DNA from 3 places in the Bacillus pfraonensis genome. Region 3 is predicted to be linked to each of the others. Evidence: predicted binding sites of a transcription regulator. Region 3 holds the regulator's gene; each other region holds the start of a gene.
The links. The regulator Rex, encoded in region 3, represses fermentation and respiration genes when NADH is low (regulators of the CRP and FNR family bind a similar motif). The targets are predictions, from matches to a motif close to TTGTGAAATATTTCACAA.
Positions count from the first base shown of each region.

Region 1 (8,279 bases), on a different contig from region 3:
CATTTCTAGCGATTGTTCCAGTAACATACCAAGGCCTAATGAATCTTTTGTACCAAAGCGGCAGAAGCGAGAGCCGACGCATGATTTTACATTGCGAAGGGATTTCGAATAAGCATAACCTGAAGTCATATCAAGGTCAGCCCAAACTTTTGGTAAATCTTCTTTTTTAACGCCGTATAAGCCGATTCGACTTGCACCTGTTATTTTTACGAGCGGTACATCGTATTTTTTCGCAACTTCGGCAATTTTCATTAAGTCATCTGCAGTAGTAACGCCGCCGTACATGCGAGGAATAACAGAAAATGTACCATCATGCTGAATATTACCGTTCATTCTTTCGTTTACGAAGCGAGATGATTTATCATCTGCATATTCTTCTGGGCGCGTCATACGTAAATAGTAGTTTAATGCAGGGCGGCATTTTGAACAGCCGTCTTCATGTGCGAAACCAAGGACATTTCGTACTTCTTTTGGCGATTTTAAACCTTTCTCGTGAATTGCTGTTATAACTTCGTCGCGCGATAAAGTTGTACATACGCACATACCAACAGATTGCGCAGATGCATCGAAGCTATCCCCGAGTGTATGAGATAAAATTTGTTCAACAAGTGGACGACATTTCCCACATGATCCAGCAGCTTTTGTGCATCCTTTTACTTCTTCAAAAGTTGTTAAATCTTGTTCTAAGATGGCATGGACAATTGCACCTTTTGTCACACCGTTACACCCGCAAATGGTATCATCAGCACTCATACTTGCAACATCAATGCCGTTTTCTTCACCATCTTTATGAAGTAGAGAGACTGGTTTGTATTCTTGTATATCTTCTTCCTTTTTTAACATGCTAAAGAGACGTGTACCTTCAGCAGTGTCTCCATATAAAACAATACCAACGACTTTATTATCACGAATGAATACTTTTTTATAGGAACGTGTACACTCATTAAAAATTGAGATTGCTTTTGTTTTATCATCTTCATAAATTTGTCCGGCAGAGAATAAATCGCATCCTGCAACTTTAAGTTGTGTGCCGACAATACTACCTGTATACCCATCTGTTTGTGAGTTCGTTATATGTTTTGCCAGTATGGCACCTTGTTCGTATAAAGGAGCGACAAGACCATAGGCAATACCGTCATGCTCGGCACATTCGCCAACTGCATAGATGGATTCATCATCTGTTTGCATATAGTCATTTGTAACGATGCCGCGGTTCACAAGTAAACCAGCATCTTTAGCTACCTGTGTATTTGGACGTATCCCAACAGCCATTACAATTAAGTCGCATTCTGCAACACTGCCATCTTCAAATTGAATACCTTCAACATGGTCAGTACCAAGAATTTTCACTGTTTTCTTTTCCATAAGAAACTTCATGCCTTGTGCTTCTAAATCTTCACGTAGTAATGAAGCAGCTTTGGCGTCGAGTTGTTGCTCCATTAAATAAGGCATTAAGTGGACAACATGTACGTCCATTCCTAAATCAATAAGCCCTCGTGCGGCCTCTAAACCAAGCAATCCTCCGCCGATGACAACAGCTTTTTTATATTGCTTAGCAGTATCTATCATAAATTGTGTATCTTCAATTGTACGAAAGCCTGTTACACCTGGAAGCTGTGAACCTTCAACAGGTAAGATAAATGCGCTAGAACCTGTTGCGATAATAAGCTTGTCGTACATAACAATACGGTTCTTTTCTGTAACAATGACTTGTTCTTCCCGATCAATATTTATTACTTTTTCATTTGTATACAGCGTAATGTCATTTTCTTCGTACCAACTGTATTCGTTCATAATGATATCTTGGATGTTTGTTTTTCCTTGTAAGACGTGAGATAACATAATGCGGTTGTAGTTTGGATGAGGTTCATCACCAAAAATAGTAATATTATAAAGCTCTGGATCTTGCTTTAAAATTTCTTCGATGCAGCGTATACCAGCCATACCATTCCCGACCATGACTAAACGTTTTTTCATATTCATTTCCCCTCTTAAATGTGAAATGTTTAACAAATTTTTATATTTGTATTATAAAACCTTTAGAAAATAGAGAGTGTGATGTTTATCACAGTTTTGGAGGGTTCACAAATTGTTAAAAATCATATAAAATTCCACTTGGATTCTTACAAAAATGTAAGGGAAATGTAATAGGAATCAATAGCAGAATGAAAGGATTCTCTTTAAAATAAGTTTATAGAAAACTACACATAATTGTGTGGAGGAGGAAGCTACCTTGAGGCGGGGAAGAATAAAAAAGAGAGTAATAGCTACTGTAATTGCGGCGGTAGTAGTAATTATACTACTATTACCAACAAAGCTTGGACCAGTAATTGATAAATATAATCCATTTTATAAAACGAAAGAATATTATACGATTGTAAATGGTATTGGTCAGCATGTTGGTAATGATTGGTATGAATATGAATTTGTCGCTTACGATGAAAAAGGAAGAAAACAAAAGATAAAGAAAACTGTAAAACATATGTTAAAGAGAGATGAACCTTTGAAGATTTTCGCAAAAGGACGTTATGGTGAATCGTTCGTAGAGATAGATGCTCAAAGTATTCCTGTGCAGGCAAGAAGTAAGCTTTTGTTGATGAGGTAAAGTTATTGTAAAGCACTGTCACATTGAGTATGTTACAGTGTTTTTTATTATATATAAATTTAAAAATAGAAATTTACGATTATAGTTAATTTGTTAAAAGTGATATTGTTCATGACAATATTGTAAGGTACATGTAAGGTAATTCGATAGTTTGCATTTACGAATTCTATTACAATACAAGTAGAAAGTTTGAACATACAACTTTCTGTCTGAAATGATGATGAATGTTTGAAAACCAACTAATGATTGAATAGGTCTCTTCTCTTTATGAGATGAGGCTATTTTTTTAAACCTTACAACATTGTAAGATTTACGTAAGTTAATTCGATGGCTTGTTTGTCATATTTTTTGCATAATAAAAAAAGATAAGAAATTAGGGAGAGACTGCGAAGGGAGAAGAATGGGATGCGAAAAGAAGAAGTAGTTAAGTTTCAAGTAAAAGATTTCTGTAGCTACTTTACTGTTGCTGCCATATGTATTGGACTTTTTGATATCATTACAAATTTAATTGTTAAATAATATAGATGATGAAACAAGAAGGTGATTCCTTCTTGTTTTTTTATTGTCCTTAATTTGGAGCAGTGCATTAAAATATATAAATAAGGATTGGAAAAACGACATAAAACCATTCTTTTTAGATGGTAGAGAGGATCCGCCAGTGGATAGAAGTGGTCAGTTCCTTTTTTAGTCCCATGCCATGTGAAAACAGAAGGAGGAAATGAGTGGAAGTCTCTTTTTATTTTTCATAGCCGTAATTTATATGTTGAAAAATCAAATTGGATTTATATAGATAAGAGAGGTGACAGAAATGAAGTGGATTGATAGTCATATCCATTTGGATCAATATAAGCATAAAGAGCAAATGAAACTCATTGATGATGTGAAAAGAAGTACTGAGATTGCTGGATTGATTTCGGTGTCCATGAACTATCGTTCTTGTCAACAAACACTGTCTTTAGCGGGGCAACATACATTTGTATATCCGGCACTTGGATTTCATCCAGAGCAGGAAATTAACAAAAAAGAATGCGAAGAAATTTATAAGTTAATTGAAGCAAATGTAGAACAGCTTGTTGCGATAGGTGAGGTGGGCTTACCGTATTATTTACATCAAGAAAAGAAAGGTATTGTAATAGAGCCTTATATGGAAATATTAGAGAAATTTGTGGATTTAGCAAAAAGGTACGACTTACCAATTGTGCTACATGCAGTTTATGAAGATGCTGACATTGTATGTGATCTACTTGAGCAGTATAAGATTGCACGTGCACATTTTCATTGGTTTAAGGGAAGTAAAGAAACGATGGAGCGCATGATTCAAAACGGATACTACATTTCAATTACACCGGATGTTTTACAGAAGGAGAAAATTAGAAAAATCGTATCGTTCTATCCACTAGAATATATGATGGTAGAAACTGATGGACCTTGGGAATTTCAATCAGGTATTATGACACATCCGTATATGATTGAAGATGTGTTAAAAGAAATTAGCTTGATAAAAAATATTTCTATAGCTAAGGTTGCAGAGCAAATATATCAAAATACAGTTCAATTTTATGGGAAAAGGTAGAGGTAAAGAAAAGCCTCTACCTTTTTGTTTGAAATATATGGATATAAATTTCTTGGTTTTCTATAATTTATTATATACATCGATGTTTTAATAAAAGGAAAGGGGAAAAAGAGTGGGGAGAGTATATAAAAAAATAGCGGCTACTATTATGACGGCAGCCATGTCAATTTCTGTATTAGGATGTGGAACAGAGAAGAAAACTTCGACTACAAGTATGGGGCAAGAAACAAAAGAAGAACAAATTGATTCAGTAGTAAAAGAACAAATGAAAGAAAATGAGAAAAGGGGAAATGTAGTTGGCAATATCTCTAATGAGGGAAAAATGGCAGATAGTGATGGCTGGGTGTATTATGCGGTAAATGGTAATAAAAACACGGGGGGCATTTATCGTACGAAAGATAAGTTTCAAACATCAGAGCATATTGTAAAAGGGGTAAATGCTTCTTATATAAATATAAAAGATAAGATTTTATATTTTATCCATTGGGATCAGGACAAAAATACAAATACAAATGTAATGCCTTCTTTAATGAAGTATGATATTTCTACAAAAAAACTAGATACACTGAAAACAAATACAAATTATGTTTACGTAAAGGATCAATCGTTGTTCTATCAGAAAAAGTATTCTGAACATGGTGGATTTGATATTGTAGGAATTGTAAAAAAGGATTTGAAAACAGGACAAGCAGAAGAGTCACCGATTAAAACATCTGGTTGGGCTGAAACAATCGATGATAGTATTGTGTACTGGAATAAATTTCGTGGCACACAAGTAAGTAAAGGTGACAAAACTTGGTCAAAGGAAAGTTTTGCAGAAATATCCAGTGGTACATACAATAAAGACAAATTGTATGCAATTGTAGATTTTTCGCTAAGTTTAGATAATCAAAAAAGAGATAATGGTATATATGAGTTAGATATTCAACAAAATAAAGAGACATTAGAAATAAAAGATGCTTTAAAGATGAATATAAAAGGAGATTTCTTCTATTACTTAAAAAAAGACGGTGTCTATAAGCGGAAAATTACTGGTGGCAATGAAAAGCAAATTTATGATGGAGTTGTTGAACCATCTAAATCTTATTTATACTTTATAGACGGTGATATGTATTTGTATACAGATAATGGTCTAATTCTAAATCTTGATACAAAAAAATCAAATGAAAAGCAAGAGAAAAAGCCATCTAATAATGTACTACTACAAAAGGTAGTTAACGCTCAGCAAGAAATTATTAAAATTTCAGTTTCAGCATCACCAGAGAATACGAAACCAATAGACCGTTTTTCATATGGAGAATTAACACCTCCTGCATATAATACGAAGGCAGCATTAGAGACATCATTAGCTACTTATTTCTCAACAGATTTTATTACGAAGTATATGAAAAGTGAATATGTGAAAGAAATAGGTGGAAAAATGCATTATGTGGTTGGAGATCTAGGATCGGGAGCGGGTACGAAATATACAAAAATTATTTCTGCTAAGCTAAAAGAAGGAAAAATCTTGACAACGGCAGAAACATATAATGATTATGAAGATGCGAAAAAAGAAGTAGAAATAGAGTTTATCTATGAAAATAAGCAATGGGTAGTAGATAACATTCCTCGTTTTGATTTAGAATAAAAAAATACCAAGCACAAATTTGTGCTTGGTATTTTTTATCCCGTAAAAGTCCGATTGGTGAGGGCTAATAATCAACGGAGGATGAAGAACCCCCTACTGATTAAAGTTTCACTTTATGATTCGAGTCGCTTTGCCCGTCGTACTAATAAAAGAAATACAATCATGATGATGCCAAGTATGAGGAAAAAACCATACTTTTTCAGAGGTTCAATCGTGTCACTTAAGGAAAAAGGTTTATCAATATGGATACCATCTTTATTAGAGGTAATATGGATATCTTTCATCTTCACTTCATTTGATTCTCTTTGTAAATCGATCCATTCTATATTTGGAATCGTTTCTAGCTCATTTAATAGTTCCTTGAAAGGTTTGACACCTAAGTATGGATGATAAAAGGCACCAATGATACCATCTGATAGTTTTGTGACCGATAAGGCATGTTCCTTCATCTTAGAAGCTGCATGGGGCTGATTAGGTTCTATGAATCCGACAGTTTCAGGAAGTAGATTCATTCCATGTAAAAAGGATGGCTTACTGGGAAAGGCTGGAGCGTGCATAGCTTTCCATGTTGTATCCTCTAACTGTAATTGGCCTACATAAGTTGAAAAGTAACGCGATAAGATTTCATATCCCTTTTGTGATATCGCATAGTGCGGTGCTTCAAAAGCGAGCGGGTATAATTTAGCTAATGTGAGCTCTTCAATTCCTTTTTCGATTCGTTCTGTTATATAAGCTTCTTCGAAATTTTTAGCATTTTTCATGTATTTGTCATAAGCTTCCTTTGACTTGAAATCCCGTATTGTTTTTGGCATTTCATGATTCGGATAACGGATAGGTTGATCCGTTTTTATATCCCAAAATTCAAATCCTTCTCCGGTTTCACTATCATAAAATTGGTGTGTATAACCATGCATAATAATAGAACCACCATTATTCTGCATAAAACGTAACACATCTAATAACTCAGGTTTATCTTGGAAATGTATTGTTTTCCCTGTGTTTGGATCTTTATATACTGGGATGACAGCAATCATATAAGGTATATTCTTTTCCTTCAATAATTCAGCGATTGTTTGTAATTGTTTCGGATCAGCTGCTGGGTGTACATCTTCTAAGCGTAAATAAGCACGATGTTTACTAGTTTCTGGCTGTTGGCCAAAGTAAGAAAAAAGCATTTCGCCAACATAATGAGATGTCCAATCAAAAAGTTGGGATGTTGCTACGTAGTATGATTGATTTTGTTTGACGATAAAGGGATATGTACCGTTTGAACCAATTGCATATGCAATTGGAGGTTCTCCCGTTGTATCAAATTGTTGAATCAAACGCTCTTCATGCAAGCTGTTTTTGAAATGACGTGTAGGGTATTGCAAGTTCCGGATTTGTACTTGCTCTTCCTTAAGTGTAATAAAAGAAAAGCGGCTTGAGAACTGTTCTATATTCTGTCCAAGAAATAATAAGGGACCAGAAAAGCTTTCTAAAAATTGTTTTGCTCCATCGGGCAAGTGTTCCCTTTTCTCTCCTATGTAAATGACATGTGTATAAGAGGATTGTGCGATGTGTTCCATTGATTGATTTGCATTTTTCAGTGTCACATCACCTGTAAAGTGTCCGAGTAGCGTATTTAAAATTTGAATATTATTTGTAACTTGTCCGTTTTCTGTGCTATATAAAACTAGTACTTTTGGTACTTTTGTTATTTGAGCAGAAGTATGGATAGGAACGAGTAGTAAAATAGTGAGAAAGATTAATAACTTTCTTTTCATATGGTCAGTCTCCTATTCTGTAAATAGAATTCAATTAATTATATATAAAGGGGCAGAGGGAATCCATTTGAAATAGAGATTGGAAGAAATTACACATGAAAGAATGTTACATTCCTTATTATGTTTCACGGTTTATTTCTTAGAAAATCAGTCTCAAGAATGATGTGAAGGTAGATAATTGTCTGGTATGATTGAAGAGTAATAGAATGCAGGTGATTGTAAGGAAAGGCTGAAAGGGGAAAAATTTCAGCAGAGAAAGAGGTAGAAGTAGTGAAAAAATTCTTTGTAGGATTTTTAGTTGTTCTTGGGATGTATTTGTATTTCCAAGGAGAGTCTGAAGGAATGGAAAGATCGAAGAATCAAGTAAGTTATGTTGATTCAGAGGAAGCTAAACAAATGAAACAAATTATTATTGAAGAAGCAAAAAAAGTAAATCTTCCAGAATGGATACCTCTTACAATTGCCGAGCATGAAAGTCGTTTGAATCCACGAAGTATTGGGGACAATGGTACTTCTTTTGGATTGTTTCAGTTACATCGAGGTGGGGGGCTTGCTCCTGATCACTTAACGGACGATCAATTGAAAGATCCACGGACAAATGCTCAAATTGCCATGCCTCATTTAATGAAAGGGTATAAAAGAGGTATGGAAAAAGGTTTGACTGATTTCCAATTACTAAAATATATAGCAAATACATCTGGATGGCCA
Region 1 is NZ_JAHCDO010000018.1:42,002-50,280, reverse strand. Features, by position in the region: gene nirB (nitrite reductase large subunit NirB) at 1-1,977, opposite strand, end outside; gene KFD70_RS18225 (YxeA family protein) at 2,249-2,605, shown strand; gene KFD70_RS18220 (TatD family hydrolase) at 3,414-4,178, shown strand; gene KFD70_RS18215 (DL-endopeptidase inhibitor IseA family protein) at 4,291-5,805, shown strand; gene KFD70_RS18210 (DUF2334 domain-containing protein) at 5,919-7,571, opposite strand; gene KFD70_RS18205 (transglycosylase SLT domain-containing protein) at 7,842-8,279, shown strand, end outside.
Region 1: the regulator Rex is predicted to act here: its motif matches at 1,996-2,013, upstream of nirB (nitrite reductase large subunit NirB).

Region 2 (8,279 bases), on a different contig from region 3:
ATTTTCACTGATCCTAAAGCTTCTTTTTCTAACAATGGTGAATACGTATCAGTACGACGGTCTCTTAAGAACTGCAATAGATTACGTGCCGCTTTAATTTCTTTCGTATCAATTTTTTGAATTAACACCCCTTCCTCTTCCTCTAAGGAACAAATAATTTCTCCCATTGGATTACTGATAAAACTCCCTCCATAAAAACTCATATCCTTCTCTTTCCCTACTCGATTTACAGCAGCAACAAATACACCATTATGAATACTATGAGCTGAAATAGCTTTTGTCCAAACTGGTTTTGTAGACAACTCTGGATGATCCGGCTCAGAACCGATTGCTGACGGATAAAACAATATTTCTGCACCTTTTAATGTCAAAATTCGTGCTACTTCAGGGAACCATTCATCCCAGCATATCCCGATTCCTATCTTCCCGTACTTTGTACTATATATGGGATAACCCGTATTTCCTGGTGTAAAATAATATTTTTCATGATAATTAGGTCCATCTGGAATATGATTTTTACGTGTTGTCCCTAAATATTTACCATCCGCATCAAACACTGCTGCACTATTAAAATAAATTCCCTGTGCTACCCTTTCATAAAAAGGAACAATTAAAACGACATGTAATTCTTCCGCTAATTTCTGCATCACTTGTAATGCATCATGCTCAAAAGAAATAGCTAATTCATAATTATGAACCGAGACATTTTGAGCAAAGTACTCGGCATGATAAAGCTCTTGTAAACAAACGATTTGGGCACCTTTATCTGCTGCTTCTCTTATCTTCTCAATCGTTTTTTCTATATTTATCTCGATATTCTCCCCACATGCTAATTGAACTAGACCAATTGTAATCGTACTCATTATCCTTTCTCCTCCTAGTATTCATTTTGGACAACTTGTTTTTCAGCCTGGTAGACAACCTTTCCATCTACCATTGTGAAAATAACTGAAGCCTCTTTAATTTCTGTCACAGGCACATCAAATAAATTCCGATCCAATACAACAATATCTGCTAACTTTCCTTCTTCTATTGTTCCAAGTTCATCCTCACGAAATGAAGCATATGCGGGAGCGTATGTATAGGCCCATAAAGCTTCAGCCAAAGAAATTTTCTCCTGCGAATTCCACTCTATTCCTTCATCATCTAACCTTGTTACTGCCCTATAGATTTCCGGTAACGGATTTAATGTAACTACCGGATAATCACTTCCAAATACAAGCATTGCACCTGCATCCATTAATGTTTTCATCAAATAATTGTGCTGCATTCTTTCTAATCCAATTAAATTCTTATATACTTCTCTACTTGTAAGATTAATATGTTCTGGCTGAATAGAAGCAAGCGCCCCTAGTTTTTGGAATCTCTCAATATCGCTTGGATGAATCATTTCAACATGCTCAATTGCATGTCTTGCATCTCTTTTACCATTCCGCATTTGCGCCTCTTCAAAAGCATCTAACGCTAAACGTACAGCTCCATCTCCAATCGCATGAAACCTTACACGAAATCCTTCTTTATCCGCATCGACTGTCCACTTTTTTATTATTTCTGGAGGATAAGTTGTATAGCCGCTTGTCTCTTGAGTACAATATGGTTCTAATAAATATGCTGTATAACTTGTTGTAACACCATCTATAAATTGTTTAAACCCACAAAATTGAACCATATTAGAGTTATATGTTTCATTTAAATGTTTTGCTAATTTTAAATCACCATTCAGAGGAGCCACAAAATGAATTCTTGTTGTTAACTTCCCCTCCTTCTCAAATTCATCGTATAGCTCTGCTTCTTCCACACCCATTTCAGGTATTCTTAATAAATCATGTACAGACGTTACACCGTATTTTGCAGTTTCTATTAAAAAGCTCTGAAGCAACGCTCTATTTCGTTTGGGAGTAAACTGTAATATATTTGTTGCTAACCCTACTGCATTTTCCTTTAAAATCCCTGTTGGCTCGCCATTTTGATCTTTCACAATTTCTCCATACGGCGGATTTTTTGTTCCTCTATGAATCCCCGCCATTTCTAAAGCCTTACTATTTAGCCATGCACAATGAAATTCAGCATGATATAAAAATACTGGTCGGTCTGCAATACATTCATCTAATATATTCCGGTGGGGTTCTTCCTCCGACTCCCACAAATTCTGTTCCCAACTACTTCCAATCACACAAGGTGCATTTTTATTTTCATCAGCATGTTTCTTTACAAGCCTTGCAACTTCCTTAGCTGAACGTGCATGAATAAGCTGTACTCCCTCATTTACTAAGCTCCCTAGCATAAGATGAATATGAAAGTCATGAAACCCAGGCATAATAAGTTGATTTCCAAAATCATAAATCCTTGTGTGCGTATCAACATAATCTTGAATGTTATCTTTTTGAACAAGAGCAATAATTTTATTATCTTTAACCACAATAGAAGCCGGAATAGAAATTTCTTTCGTTCCTGTAAACACAGCATCACTACTTAAAATAACATCTGCTTTTTTCGTCATCATGTTCCTCCTAAATCGATAATTCTTGTCCATCTTCTTTCTGTGATTCATCAAAATTCATTTGTGGTGGTTGAACTCGAAATAATTTCGTTATATAGAGTAAATAAACAATCCCAACAAAGGCCCATATTCCTCCTAGTATCATAGACATCTTATCCAAATCGCTCCATAACTTGAGTGTTATACTCGCACCAATAAACGGAATCACAAAATATAAAATTGTACATTTTAAAGATCTCTGACGCCCTTTAACAAAGTAATGAGCAATAACTGAGATATTTACAAATGTAAATGCAATTAGTGCACCAAAATTAATGAAAGAAGTAATGGTAACAAGGTCGGTAAATAGCGCAGCTAGAGCAAAAATACTCACTAAAATAATATTCTTGATAGGTGTGTGAAAGCGTGGATGTATATAGGCAAAGAATGTCTTCGGCAATACCGAATCCCTTCCCATTGCATATAAGATACGTGAAACACTAGCATGAGAAGTCAAAGCTGAAGTAAAAGAAGTTACTATCATTCCTGCAAGAAATATGGCATTAAATAAATTCCCGCCTATCATTCTCGCAATTTCAGCAGCTGCTGTATCTAGATTTTTAAAAGATGCATAATCCGGATGTATTAAGTGTGCAAGGTAAGAAACAAGAATATAGCAGATACCCGAACAAGCAATTACAAAAAATATTGCTTTTGGAATCGTCTTTTTGGGATTAATCGTTTCTTCTGCGAAAGTTGTTAATGCATCAAAGCCTAAGAAAGATAAACAAAGAACTGCAGCGCCAGAAAATGCAGCTAAAATTGATGATTCAGAATTTATGAATGGTTTTAACGAAAATATAGTTCCTTCTCCATTCCCATTGAGGAGAGAGTTTACACATAATATGCAAAACAGAAACAATACAAAATATTGGAATCCTAAAAAAATCATATTCATTGTGATCGTTAATTTTGTCCCTATAATATTGATTACAGTAACAATGACAATCATTGCAACAATCCATATGCTAGAAGGAATAGAAGGGAAATATTCAGACAGGTAGAGTGCTATTATGAGGAAATTAATCATAGGAATAAACAAATAATCCATTAAAATTATCCAACCAACCATAAAACCTAACCCTGGGCTCAAAGATTTTTGCGTATACGTATAAGCAGATCCAGAAATCGGATAAGCCTTTGTCATTTGTCCGTAACTATAAGCCGTAAACAACATTGCAAATAGGGCAAGTATATACGCGGTTGGTATTACACCTTTAGATAAAGATTCTACAACTCCAAAGGTAGTAAATACAGTTAATGGCGCCATGTAGGCTAGACCTAGTAATACTAACTGAAAAAAATTCAACGAACGTTTTAGTTTCATTTCATTCTTCACTTTTCAACCCCCTTCTTATTGCTACTTACTCTATGCAAATTATGTTCCAATTTGTCATTACATAGAAAAAATCTTGTTTTTTCATGTTTTGCGATGAAAAAACATGAAGACGGGTATTTCAAAAAATATACCAATATGCATAAATTATGAGCTATTGCATACTTCTTATCACTTTTATAAATAAAAAGCGAAAGTTAGCTACTGAAAGCTAACTTTCGCTTTTTATTGCTCTTCTAACGCTGTAACGTCCACTTGCACTGTTTCATGTGGTGTTTTTATATCATGTACATTTGCAATTCCACTTCCCTCATCACAACTTTCAATCCACACTGGTACACCTTGATACGTAACATCAATTCTGCTTGAAGACGACAAAATTTGTTTCACACGCTTTACATCCATTATTTATTCCTCCTTCTATATATTACACCTCCTAGCTTTCCATATTTTCAAAACTCTATTCCACAAAAAAATCCGTGTATTTCTACACAGATTTTCCCATAATATTCAAATTTTATGAAAATAATGTCTTTACAACTTCACTTACTTTCTCATTATGCACTTGATAATATACTTCTAAGCCACGTCTTTCAAAACGAACAACCTTATTTTGCTTTAATTTCGTTAAATGCTGCGAAACAGTCGATTGCGGAATTTCTAATACTTCCTGCAATTGTGTTACGTTACAAGTTCCACGACCCATCAGCTCCATTACTAAGCGAAGGCGGAGCGGGTGAGCTAACGCTCGTAGCATTTGTACATCCTCTTCTGAAATACAACAATCAAATTGATTTTGATTCATAAAGTTCCCCTCATTTTTTCATTTTTATTTTCTCTTTATTTATCTTTATATATTTGTTTTTATATTTCCTGTTACGACACAACTTTATCAACCTAAAATAAAAAAATTATTTCCTCCTTTTATCAACACACAATTAAGGACAAAACCCCTGCTGATTTTGAATATTATACTACACGGTTTAGTGAAAAAGCAAAACATACAGATAGGTATACTTTGCTTCTAAATGCTGATTTATCAACCTTTTTGTTATATTTTTTCACTTACACTACTCCCTGTAATGATATTGTAAAATATTACTCTGAAATGATATGCGAATGTAATCTTTTTAAGTTATTTGACCTATAAAAATCGCCTTGTTACGATGGATATAGTTAAATTTTGGTAAAATAGATAGTTTTTCATAAGTTTCATTAATATTGCACTTGGTTATATAATTATCCAAAACTTCCTATATAAAAGATAAAGGAAAATAAAAATCCCCTTGGATCTTTCGACACATAAGTCACTGCTACGAAAAAAATGACTTGCATTGTTCTCGCTCTAACTTGGTAATGACAGGAAGAAATTCTGACCGCTTCTATACATGGCCGGATCCTCTCTCCCACCTAAATAGAAAGAGTTTGGTTTTATATAGGAATCGTGTACTTTCACATACACGGTTCCTCTTTTTGTCCAGTTTATGAACAAAATGTAGCGGAATTTTTACAGTTGACACTATTATGGAATAATTATACTTTTTTACGTTGACAATAGTGTTGAACAGGAATATACTTAGCAATGTAAATTGATTGTGAATTATTTCACAAATAATGTGAATATATTCACATATTATAGATAGGAGTTGTCATTATTATGAGTACTTGGACACAAATTTATGATCCATTAAACAACATTTGGTTATCAGCACTTGTCGCTGCTCTTCCAATCTTATTCTTTGTTCTTTGTTTAACAGTATTTAAAATCAAAGGATATTTATCAGGACTTTATAGCGTAATTCTAGCAATCATTCTTTCTATATTTGTTTACAAAATGCCTGCAACTATGGCAGTATCATCGGCTGCATTTGGAGTAGCTGCTGGTTTTTATCCAATTTGTACAATCGTTATTGCAGCAATTTTCCTTTACAAATTAACAGTAAAAACTGAACAATTTAACGTTATTCGTGACAGCATCTCCAGTATTACAAATGACCGTCGTCTTCAAGTCTTATTAATCGCTTATTCTTTCGGTGCTTTCTTAGAAGGTGCAGCTGGTTTTGGTGTACCAGTTGCAATTACAGCAGCATTACTTGTAGGTATGGGCTTTAATCCATTAAAAGCAGCGGGTATTTGTTTAGTTGCAAATATTGCTGGTGGCGCAATGGGAGCAATGGGTATTCCAGTTACAGTACCTGCTCAATTAACACAAATGGATGCATTAATTGTTGGTCGTCAAACTGTAACATTATTACCTTTCATCAGCTTTGTATTACCATTCTTACTTGTGGTAATGGTAGACGGTTTCAAAGGAATTAAAGAAACTTGGCAAGGTATCCTTGTAAGTGGTGGTTCTTTTGCTATCACACAATTTGTTGTAACATATTTCCTTGGTGCCGAACTAACTGATATTTTCGCAGCTGTTGTCAGCATGGTTGCATTAGCTTTATTCTTACGCATATGGCAACCAAAATCTTCGGATGAAACTAACGCTGGGCAAGCTGAAAAACATAATTACACAATGAAACAAATTTTATATGCTTGGTCACCATTTGCTTTCTTAACAGCATTCGTAACAATTTTCAATTTAAAAGCAATTAAAGGTTTATTCGCTCCAGATGGCGCATTAGGGAGCTTAGTATGGAACATCCAGGTTCCTGGTTTACACAATCACGTTATTAAAACAACACCAATTGTAAATGCAGATACACCATTTGCAGCAATCTTCAAACTAGATGTATTTTCATCTACAACTACTGCAATTGTACTAGCAATTATCGTATCCTTACTTGTATATCGTGCAAAAGGACAATTGGTTAAGGAACTAACTATTGAAACATTAAAAGAGCTAAAAGCTCCAATTTATACAATTTGTAGTGTAATTGCATTAGCATATGTAACAAACTACTCTGGTATGTCTTCTACTCTTGGACTAGCTTTATCATCTACAGGCAATGCCTTCCCAATCTTATCTCCAATCTTAGGTTGGATCGGCGTATTCTTAACTGGTTCTGTAGTATCAAGTGGTTCATTATTTGCACCACTTCAAGCAGTAACTGCAGCACAATTAGATATCGTACCATCTACACTCGTTGCATTAAACGTAGTCGGCGGTACAATGGCAAAAATGGTTTCACCACAATCCGTAGCGGTTGCATGTGCAGCAGTTGGACTAGTTGGTAAAGAATCTGCTTTATTTAAAACAGCAATGAAATATAGCTTAATCTTCTTAGCTATCATTAGCTTACTTCAACTTAACGCTATATTTAATATCTTTTAAAATAAAAAGGCTGATGACTCGTTCATCAGCCTTTTTATTTTAAAAGTGTGGTGAAAGTCTTCTCCACACTCTATTTTTTATGTCATTCTTTGTTGGAACGTCGATATCCTTTGTCGAATCGCCGATATATAATGAGAAATGGCCGATATATTTGAATTTATGCTGATAAAATTTCATTTACTATTTATCATTACACCCCATACCAAGATCTCTATATTTCATCAGCTTTTTTATTTTTCTCTCTAACCATTCACTAAGATACAGTACTTCACTAATTCCAATTGATTCTTCATCTAACCTTGCGTTAAACTCTAAACTATTTCCATCTAAATCATAAAAATAAACAGCCGCCGACGGCATCCAATCATGTACAATTGGTTCAATTGGTTCTTTTTCAAAACTTTTTCTTAGTCTTATCCCTCTTTCTTGTAACCACTCATTTGCCCTTTTTAAATCTTCTAACGTTACTCCAAAGGCAAAATGATTTGTTTTTATCTTTTCTCCCTCTGCAACTTCCCATATCCCTAACATTTGTTTCTTTTCTCCCACATAGAAAAACGCGCATCTTCTTTCTTCTATTTTATGCGCAAGAACAATTCCTAATCCTTTATAAAATTCAATTGATTTTTCTAACTGCTTGACCTGCACATGCGTTTCATAAATAGATTGAATCATTTTTATTCCTCCTTTTATAGTGAAGTCTTTCCTTCATTATAAAAAGTTTTCCGATTTCAACCACCATCAATAAGGATGAGAATACATCATACCTTTGTATGAAAAAATCCCGATACACAAAGTATCAGGATTTTTTATTTTTTAATAGCGACGCTCCTGCGATCTCAGGATGTGTCATTTCATATGGATCCAAAATAATATCCAACTCTTCAGCTGTTAATACACCATGCTCTAAGCAAAGTTCACGGACTGATTTGCCTGTTTTAATTGCCTCACGTGCAATACTAGAAGCTGCTTCATATCCAATATGAGGGTTCACCGCCGTAATAATACCAACACTTTTCTCAACATATTGTTTTAACAACTCTTCATTTGCAGTAATCCCTTTAATACAGTACTCACGGTATACGCGGAATGCATTATTCATTATACTAATGGATTGAATTAAA
Region 2 is NZ_JAHCDO010000019.1:108,413-116,691, forward strand. Features, by position in the region: gene KFD70_RS18985 (carbon-nitrogen hydrolase) at 1-863, opposite strand, end outside; gene KFD70_RS18990 (amidohydrolase) at 878-2,500, opposite strand; gene KFD70_RS18995 (APC family permease) at 2,511-3,878, opposite strand; gene KFD70_RS19000 (acid-soluble spore protein H) at 4,101-4,280, opposite strand; gene KFD70_RS19005 (ArsR/SmtB family transcription factor) at 4,393-4,680, opposite strand; gene KFD70_RS19010 (lactate permease LctP family transporter) at 5,533-7,155, shown strand; gene KFD70_RS19015 (VOC family protein) at 7,336-7,830, opposite strand; gene aspA (aspartate ammonia-lyase) at 7,955-8,279, opposite strand, start outside.
Region 2: the regulator Rex is predicted to act here: its motif matches at 5,469-5,486, upstream of KFD70_RS19010 (lactate permease LctP family transporter).

Region 3 (8,279 bases):
ACAATGAAGTATCAATATGGTCAAGAGAGAAAGCGACAAAATTCTACAGAAATTATTTTCTCAGTGTGATTAAATCTTTATCGCAATAATTTTTCTTCCATGTACAACAAAAAAACATCCATCTCTATTAGAGATGGATGTTTTTTTATGCGAACGAAATTACATCATTCCGCCCATACCGCCCATGCCCATGCCGCCCATGTCAGGCATTGCTGGTGCATTTGGTTCTGGTTTGTCAGCAACTACAGCTTCAGTTGTTAAGAACATAGCTGCAACAGATGCTGCGTTTTGAAGTGCAGAACGAGTTACTTTTGTTGGATCTACGATACCAGACTCAAGCATATTTACCCATTCGCCTGTAGCTGCGTTGAAACCAACGCCTACTTTTTCGCCTTTTAAGCGTTCTACAACAACAGATCCTTCTAGACCAGCGTTGATTGCGATTTGGCGAACTGGCTCTTCTAATGCACGAAGTACAATGTTGATACCTGTTGCTTCGTCGCCTTCAGCTACAAGACCAGCTACTTTTGTATATACGTTCATAAGTGAAGTACCGCCACCTGCAACAATACCTTCTTCTACTGCTGCACGAGTTGAGTTAAGTGCATCTTCAATGCGAAGTTTGCGCTCTTTTAACTCAGTTTCAGTTGCTGCACCTACTTTAATTACCGCTACGCCACCTGCAAGTTTAGCAAGGCGCTCTTGTAATTTTTCACGATCGAATTCAGAAGTTGTTTCTTCTAATTGCGCGCGGATTTGACCGATGCGAGCTTCGATTTGTTGTGTATTTCCAATACCTTCAACTACAGTTGTGTTTTCTTTCGTTACAACAACTTTACCAGCGCGTCCTAAAGATTCAACTGTAGCAGATTTTAAGTCACGTCCTAATTCTTCAGTGATTACTTCGCCACCAGTTAAGATTGCGATATCTTCAAGCATTGCTTTACGACGGTCACCAAATCCAGGAGCCTTAACAGCTACTACATTGAATGTACCACGAAGTTTGTTTACTACTAACGTAGCTAACGCTTCGCCTTCTACATCTTCTGCAATGATAAGAAGTGGTTTACCTTGTTGTACCACTTGCTCTAACACTGGTAAGATTTCTTGAATGTTAGAAATCTTTTTGTCAGTGATTAAGATATATGGGTTATCAAGGACTGCTTCCATTTTGTCAGAATCAGTAATCATGTAAGGAGATGCATATCCACGATCGAATTGCATACCTTCTACTACATCTAATTCTGTTGTGAATCCTTTAGATTCTTCTAAAGTAATAACGCCGTCGTTACCAACGCGTTCCATTGCTTCAGCAATTAATTTACCTACTTCTTCGTCAGCAGCAGAGATAGCAGCTACTTGCGCGATAGAAGATTTACCTTCGATTGGTTTAGAAATCGTTTTTAATTCTTCTACTGCTGCAACAACAGCTTTTTCGATACCTTTACGAAGACCCATTGGGTTCGCACCAGCTGTTACGTTTTTTAAACCTTCACGAATCATGGCTTGTGCTAATACAGTTGCAGTTGTTGTTCCGTCACCAGCTACGTCATTTGTTTTGCTAGCAACTTCTGCTACTAATTTTGCACCCATGTTTTCGAATGCATCTTCTAATTCGATTTCTTTTGCAATTGTTACACCATCATTTGTAATAAGTGGTGAACCGAATTTTTTCTCAAGTACAACGTTACGACCTTTTGGTCCAAGCGTTACTTTTACTGCGTTTGCAAGAGTGTCGACACCGCGAAGCATCGAACGACGTGCTTCTTCACTAAATTTAATATCTTTTGCCATAATATTTGACCCCCTTGGATTTTTAAAATGTATATAATTAACCGATAACTGCTAAAATGTCACTTTCACGTAAAATCAAGTAGTCTGTACCTTCATATTTCACTTCAGTACCTGCATATTTTGAGAAGATGATAAGATCACCTGCTGCTACCTCTAAAGCAACACGCTCACCATTTTCAAGCACTCGACCAGTACCTACTGCAACAACTTTACCCTCTTGTGGTTTTTCTTTTGCAGTGTCTGGTAATACAATACCACTTGCTGTTTTTTCTTCTGCTTGAACAAGCTCAATTACAACGCGATCACCTAATGGCTTTAGCATGAACAATAACCTCCTCATTTTCCTATGTAAATTTTCTTTATTAGCACTCAAAGACTATGAGTGCTAACACACTTATAATAATAAATAATCTAAATTTCTTTTGCAAGTAAAAAAATCATAATTTTTTCGCAAATTACGATATAAACTTTTTCTATACAACAATAACAGCAATAATTCTCAAGAAAGCCTTTTTATATGAATCGGCTTTTCCACTTATCGTATGTTACAATATGAAGGATGCCATAAGTTATTTTCTCTATAGGTACTGCTTTTTCCTGTTATCTATTTCATTTTCAAATAAAGATTTACAAAAAAATAATAATACAAACAGTTATTACGTATCCCACGGCGGGATGTTCACATGTTTCCTCGCCTTATCTCATAAATTAGAGTTAGAAAGGATGGTTAACCCATTTGAAAAAACAATATTGGTGGATTATAGTTACATATATTCTGATGCAACTATCGGGAATTTTTGGCATATGGCTCCTTTTCAAAACAGGACTATATGATAATATGGCAGTTTCACGAGAGCAGAAAATGCAAATCATGGCTGGGCACTGGTCAATCATCAGCTTTTTTATTGCATTATGTATTATACTTTGGCTTCTTAGAACCGATATACGTGAAAGACATTTAGATACGAAGCGAGCTAGCATTCCTGCTACAATCGGCTGGATTTTTATCGGTTTCTTTTTAGCTATGTTTGCTCAAATACTTGCAGCTAATATTGAAATGCGATTATTAGGGATTAATCCTGGTTCTCAAAACACTCAAGATTTGATGGAAATAGCAAGAGCTACTCCATGGTTCCTTATTGTTATATCTATCATCGGTCCTATTTTAGAAGAGATTGTCTTTAGAAAGATTTTATTTGGAACACTCTATAAAAGATTTAATTTCTTTATCGCAGCCATTATTAGTTCGCTTGTTTTCGCGGCCATTCACTTTGATTTTACACACTTGTTAGTATACACTTCCATGGGGCTTGTTTTCGCTTTTCTATATGTGAAAACAAAACGAATCATCGTTCCTATTATGGCTCATGTCGCGATGAATACATTAGTCGCAATAACTCAAGTACTAGTAAGTAACGAACAAATACAAGAAATGATCAAACAAGCAGAAAAAATGCAAGGATTTATCGGAGGATTTTAAATATGAGGAACTCACCATTGTTCATGGCAGCACTGTATTTCCTTCTTGGATGTATCTTTACACGTTTCGCAATTACGAACGTTACAGATACAATTTGGAACTTTTGGACACTGCTGTTCGCTGCTATGGCAACAATTGATTTTAATTTGGCACTTCGACTTATCTTAGTCAAATTTACAAAGAAAAGGCAATAATAAAACGCAGAGGGATTTCCTCTGCGTTTTATTGTGGATAATTTTTCAAAAAATAAACGAGCGTTTGTAATTCTACAGCTAAATCAATATGATGAATTCTTATGTTTTCTGACACATTTAATCGTGCCGGTGTAAAATTTAAAATTCCATGTACATTTGTTTCGGCCAATCGATCTGCTACAGCTTGTGCAACGGTAGCAGGTACTGTTAATATTGCCACCTGTATATCATTTGTTAAACGTTCTTCTAATTCATCCAAATGATATACAGGAATTCCTCCGATTTCTTTTCCAACTTTCTCTTCATTGACATCAAACGCCATTTCAATCTTTGTATTATTATTTTTCGTGAAATTGTAATGTAAGAAAGCGGTCCCTAAATTACCCACTCCAATAAGTGCTACACGTGTTATATCATCTTGATCGAGCGTTTCTCGGAAGAATGATAGTAAATAATTCACATTATATCCATATCCCTTTTTCCCTAACGCTCCAAAATATGAAAAATCTCTCCGAATTGTTGCTGAGTCTACCTTTACCGCCTCACTCAATTCTGCCGATGAAACACGTTGCTTACCAGAAAGAGATAAATTTTGGATAAATCGATAGTATAGAGGCAATCGTTTGGCAGTGGCCTGTGGAATCTTTTGCTGATCCATGTAACCTCTCCTCTCTTCCTATCTTTGTTCACAGATTTAAAATAAATACATAAGTTTAGCACTTATGACTTTCCCTGTATAATAGAGAGAAGAATTCTCTCTTTATTTTAAACTATACACTATTTTTAGTATGATTGAGAAATATAAACATGGCAAAGTTAAGAAATTATTTGAGGTGAAAACATTGATTTTATTACAAGTGAATGGGCTTTCAAAATTATACGGTGCTGAAACAATTCTTGCAAACATTAAATTGGAAGTCCAAACAAAAGATCGAATTGCACTAGTTGGTCGAAATGGTGCTGGAAAATCTACATTATTAAAAATAATTGCCGGTGAATTATCTCACGATGGTGGAGAAATTATAAAGCCAAAAGATGTTTCTATTGGTTATTTAGCCCAAAATACAGGTTTGGAAACTTCTTTAACAATTTGGGATGAAATGCTTACCGTCTTTACACATCTGCAGCATATGGAGAAGAAACTTCGAAGGTTAGAGCAGGAAATGGGTAAGGAAGAGAACTTTTCAAATGCTGCTACGTACGAGAAATTACTCGCTGATTATGATCAATTACAGTTAGACTACAAAGATCAAGGTGGTTACCAATATGAAGCGGATATTCGCTCCATTTTAAGTGGACTTGGTTTTCCAGCGGAAACACACCAAACAACAATTTCCACATTAAGTGGCGGACAGAAAACAAGACTTGCTCTTGGGAAGCTACTATTAACAAAACCAGACTTACTCATCTTGGACGAACCAACAAACCATTTAGATATCGATACATTAACATGGCTTGAACAATATTTACAAGGCTATCCTGGAGCTATTTTAATCGTGTCCCACGATCGCTACTTTTTAGACAAGCTTGTTACACAAGTATATGAAATTTCTAATAAAGAGAGCAGACGATATGTTGGTAACTACAGTAAATATTTAGATTTAAAAGCTGCACTATATGAGCAAGAAATGAAACGTTATGAGAAACAACAAGAGGAAATCGCTAAACTAGAAGACTTTGTCCAAAAGAACATTGCTCGTGCGTCCACAACAAAACGTGCACAAAGTCGCCGGAAACAATTAGATCGGATGGAATTACTGACCAGACCATTAGGTGATTCTAAATCCGCATCCTTCCACTTTGATATCGAAAAACAAAGCGGAAACGACGTATTACAGGTAAAAGATGTTTCAATTGGATATGACAAAGAACCAATTATTGAGCATGTAAATATGCGATTAACCCGCGGTGATAGTGTCGCACTAGTCGGTCCAAACGGTATTGGGAAATCTACATTATTAAAGTCGATTGTAAATAAATTGAAGACGTTAAGCGGTGAAGTTTCTTTCGGTTCAAATGTATCTATTGGGTATTATGATCAAGAACAAGCAAACTTAACATCATCCAAGCGTGTTTTAAATGAATTATGGGACGATTATCCGCTAGAGCCGGAAAAAGAAATTCGCACGATACTCGGTAACTTTTTATTCACAGGGGATGATGTATTAAAGCCAGTATCTTCCCTAAGTGGTGGTCAAAAAGCTCGATTAGCTCTAGCAAAATTGATGATGCAAAAATCTAATTTATTAATTCTCGATGAGCCTACAAACCATCTTGATTTAAATAGTAAAGAGATTTTAGAAAACGCCTTAATTGATTATCCTGGAACTCTTTTATTCGTTTCCCATGATCGCTATTTCATTAACCGTGTCACAACTACAGTGGTTGAGTTATCAACAGAGGGAGCACAAGAATATTTAGGTGACTATGACTACTATATTGAAAAGAAAAATGAAATGATTGAACGGGCAGAATTTGAACAGCAAGAAAATGATGTACCTATTCAAAAAAGCGTTGCTCAAGAAAAATTAAGCTATCTTGAAGAAAAAGAACGTAAAAAGCAGGAACGTCAGCGTATCCGAAAAATTGAAGAAATTGAACAAAACATCGCAAAGTTAGAAGAAGAAATTGCACAATTAGAAGAGGAGCTTTGTTTACCTGAAGTATATGCTGACTACGAACGGGCTAGCGAGATTACAACAGCAAAGCAAACCAAACAAGAAGAATTAGAGAAGTTTATGGCGGAATGGGAAGAGTTACACGTATAACCCTTATATATTCATATGATAAAAACAAGGTAGTTGAAAGCCCCTCAACTACCTTGTTTATTTTTCAATACAAAAGACTATGGTCAAAGGTCTGACCTTAACACAATTATCCACAACCTTATGCACATATCCACCTTTATTATATAAACACAAAAATAACTTTTCCACATTATCCACAAATCATATAAAAGTTATAAACATTCAATACTCACAATAAAACCCATATTATCAACAGATAATATGGGTTTTATCCACAGGTTGTGGTTAATTATGTGTATAACTATGCCTCAATATCTAATCCTGGATTTGCATTTAAAGCTAATGTTGCACGTTTTCCTTGCTCATATGCAATTGTGCCCGCTGCTGCAATCATCGCTGCATTATCTGTGCACAAGGATAACGGTGGAATAATAAGCTCAATTTCTTCTTTTTTTGCAAACTCTTCCTCTAAACGTGCACGAAGTCCTTTATTCGCTGCAACACCACCAGCAAGCAACACTTGTTTTACATCATACGCTTCTGCTGCACGCGCTGCTTTCGTCACGAGTACATCTATTACACTCGCTTGGAAGCTAGCTGCTAAATCTTCTGGCGCAATTTCTTCACCACGTTGTTTTGCGTTATGCACAGTGTTGATAACTGCTGATTTCAATCCACTAAAGCTAAAATCATACGAATCCGGCTCTAGCCATGCACGAGGTAAATCAATTGTCGGCTTTCCTTCATGAGCAAGACGATCAATATGAGGTCCCCCTGGATAAGGCATCGATAATGTACGTGCAACCTTATCATATGCTTCTCCTGCTGCATCATCTCTCGTTTCACCAATCACTTCAAATGAACCATGTTCCTTCATATACACAAGCTCTGTATGTCCTCCAGATACAACAAGTGATAATAATGGGAATTGTAGTTCTTTCACTAAACGATTCGCGTAAATATGTCCAGCAATATGATGAACACCAACAAGAGGAATATTATGTGCAAATGCAATTGCTTTAGCTGCATTTACACCAATTAAAAGAGCCCCCACTAAACCCGGTCCTTCTGTTACCGCAATCGCATCAATATCTTCAAATGTAATGTTCGCTTCTTTTAATGCCTCTTCTAATACAACTGTAATTTGTTCTACATGATGACGCGATGCAATTTCTGGTACAACTCCGCCAAAACGCTTATGGCTTTCGATTTGTGAAGCGACAACGTTTGCCACTATTTCTGTTCCATTTTTAACAACTGCTACAGCCGTTTCATCACAGCTCGTTTCAATGCCAAGTATAATCGTATTTTTTTCCATTATATATTCACCCACATTACAAGACCATCTTCATAATTGTCTGTATAGTATCGTTTACGAATTCCACCATTTTGGAATCCATACTTTCGGTATAACTGTTTCGCTACTTCATTTGACATCCGTACTTCAAGGGTCATCGTTTTTGCTCCCATTTCTCTTGCTTGTTCCATTACTTCTTTCAGCAAAGCCTCCCCAAGCTTTTGACCACGATATGCCGGCAAAATGGCTATGTTCGTAATATGTGATTCATCAATAATAATCCACAATCCACAGTATCCAATTACCATACCATCTTTTTCTATTACGACATAATGTGCATATTCATTCATCGTCAGTTCACGATAAAATGAATCGGCCGTCCAAGGAGTTGCGAATGACGCTTCTTCAATTACTACAATTTGAGTAATATCATCCGTCGTCATCTTTCTAAATGTAATATCCATTTTGATAACCCCTATTTTTTTTGACTTTCTAGCCATTTTGCTTCTGCTTCTGCTAAACGGAGGTAGCTTGGAACAAATGTATGTACACTTTGTTCCTCTTTTTGTAATCCTAACAATGCTAATTCACTTGGTCTTGGGTTGTTCTTTGTGCAAGAGGCAAACACAGCTTGATCCCCTAGATATTCTACAATTGTCTCTTTATGTTGATCTACGTCATTACCGATAAATAAAACAGGTTGTCCCTTGTCTTTTAACATCTGTAACCAATCCACAATAAGAACAATCCGATCATCTTCTACAGAA
Region 3 is NZ_JAHCDO010000048.1:1,488-9,766, reverse strand. Features, by position in the region: gene groL (chaperonin GroEL) at 160-1,794, opposite strand; gene groES (co-chaperone GroES) at 1,832-2,116, opposite strand; gene KFD70_RS26690 (CPBP family intramembrane glutamic endopeptidase) at 2,531-3,274, shown strand; gene KFD70_RS26685 (YdiK family protein) at 3,277-3,468, shown strand; gene KFD70_RS26680 (redox-sensing transcriptional repressor Rex) at 3,497-4,126, opposite strand; gene KFD70_RS26675 (ABC-F family ATP-binding cassette domain-containing protein) at 4,311-6,236, shown strand; gene tsaD (tRNA (adenosine(37)-N6)-threonylcarbamoyltransferase complex transferase subunit TsaD) at 6,517-7,533, opposite strand; gene rimI (ribosomal protein S18-alanine N-acetyltransferase) at 7,533-7,976, opposite strand; gene tsaB (tRNA (adenosine(37)-N6)-threonylcarbamoyltransferase complex dimerization subunit type 1 TsaB) at 7,988-8,279, opposite strand, start outside.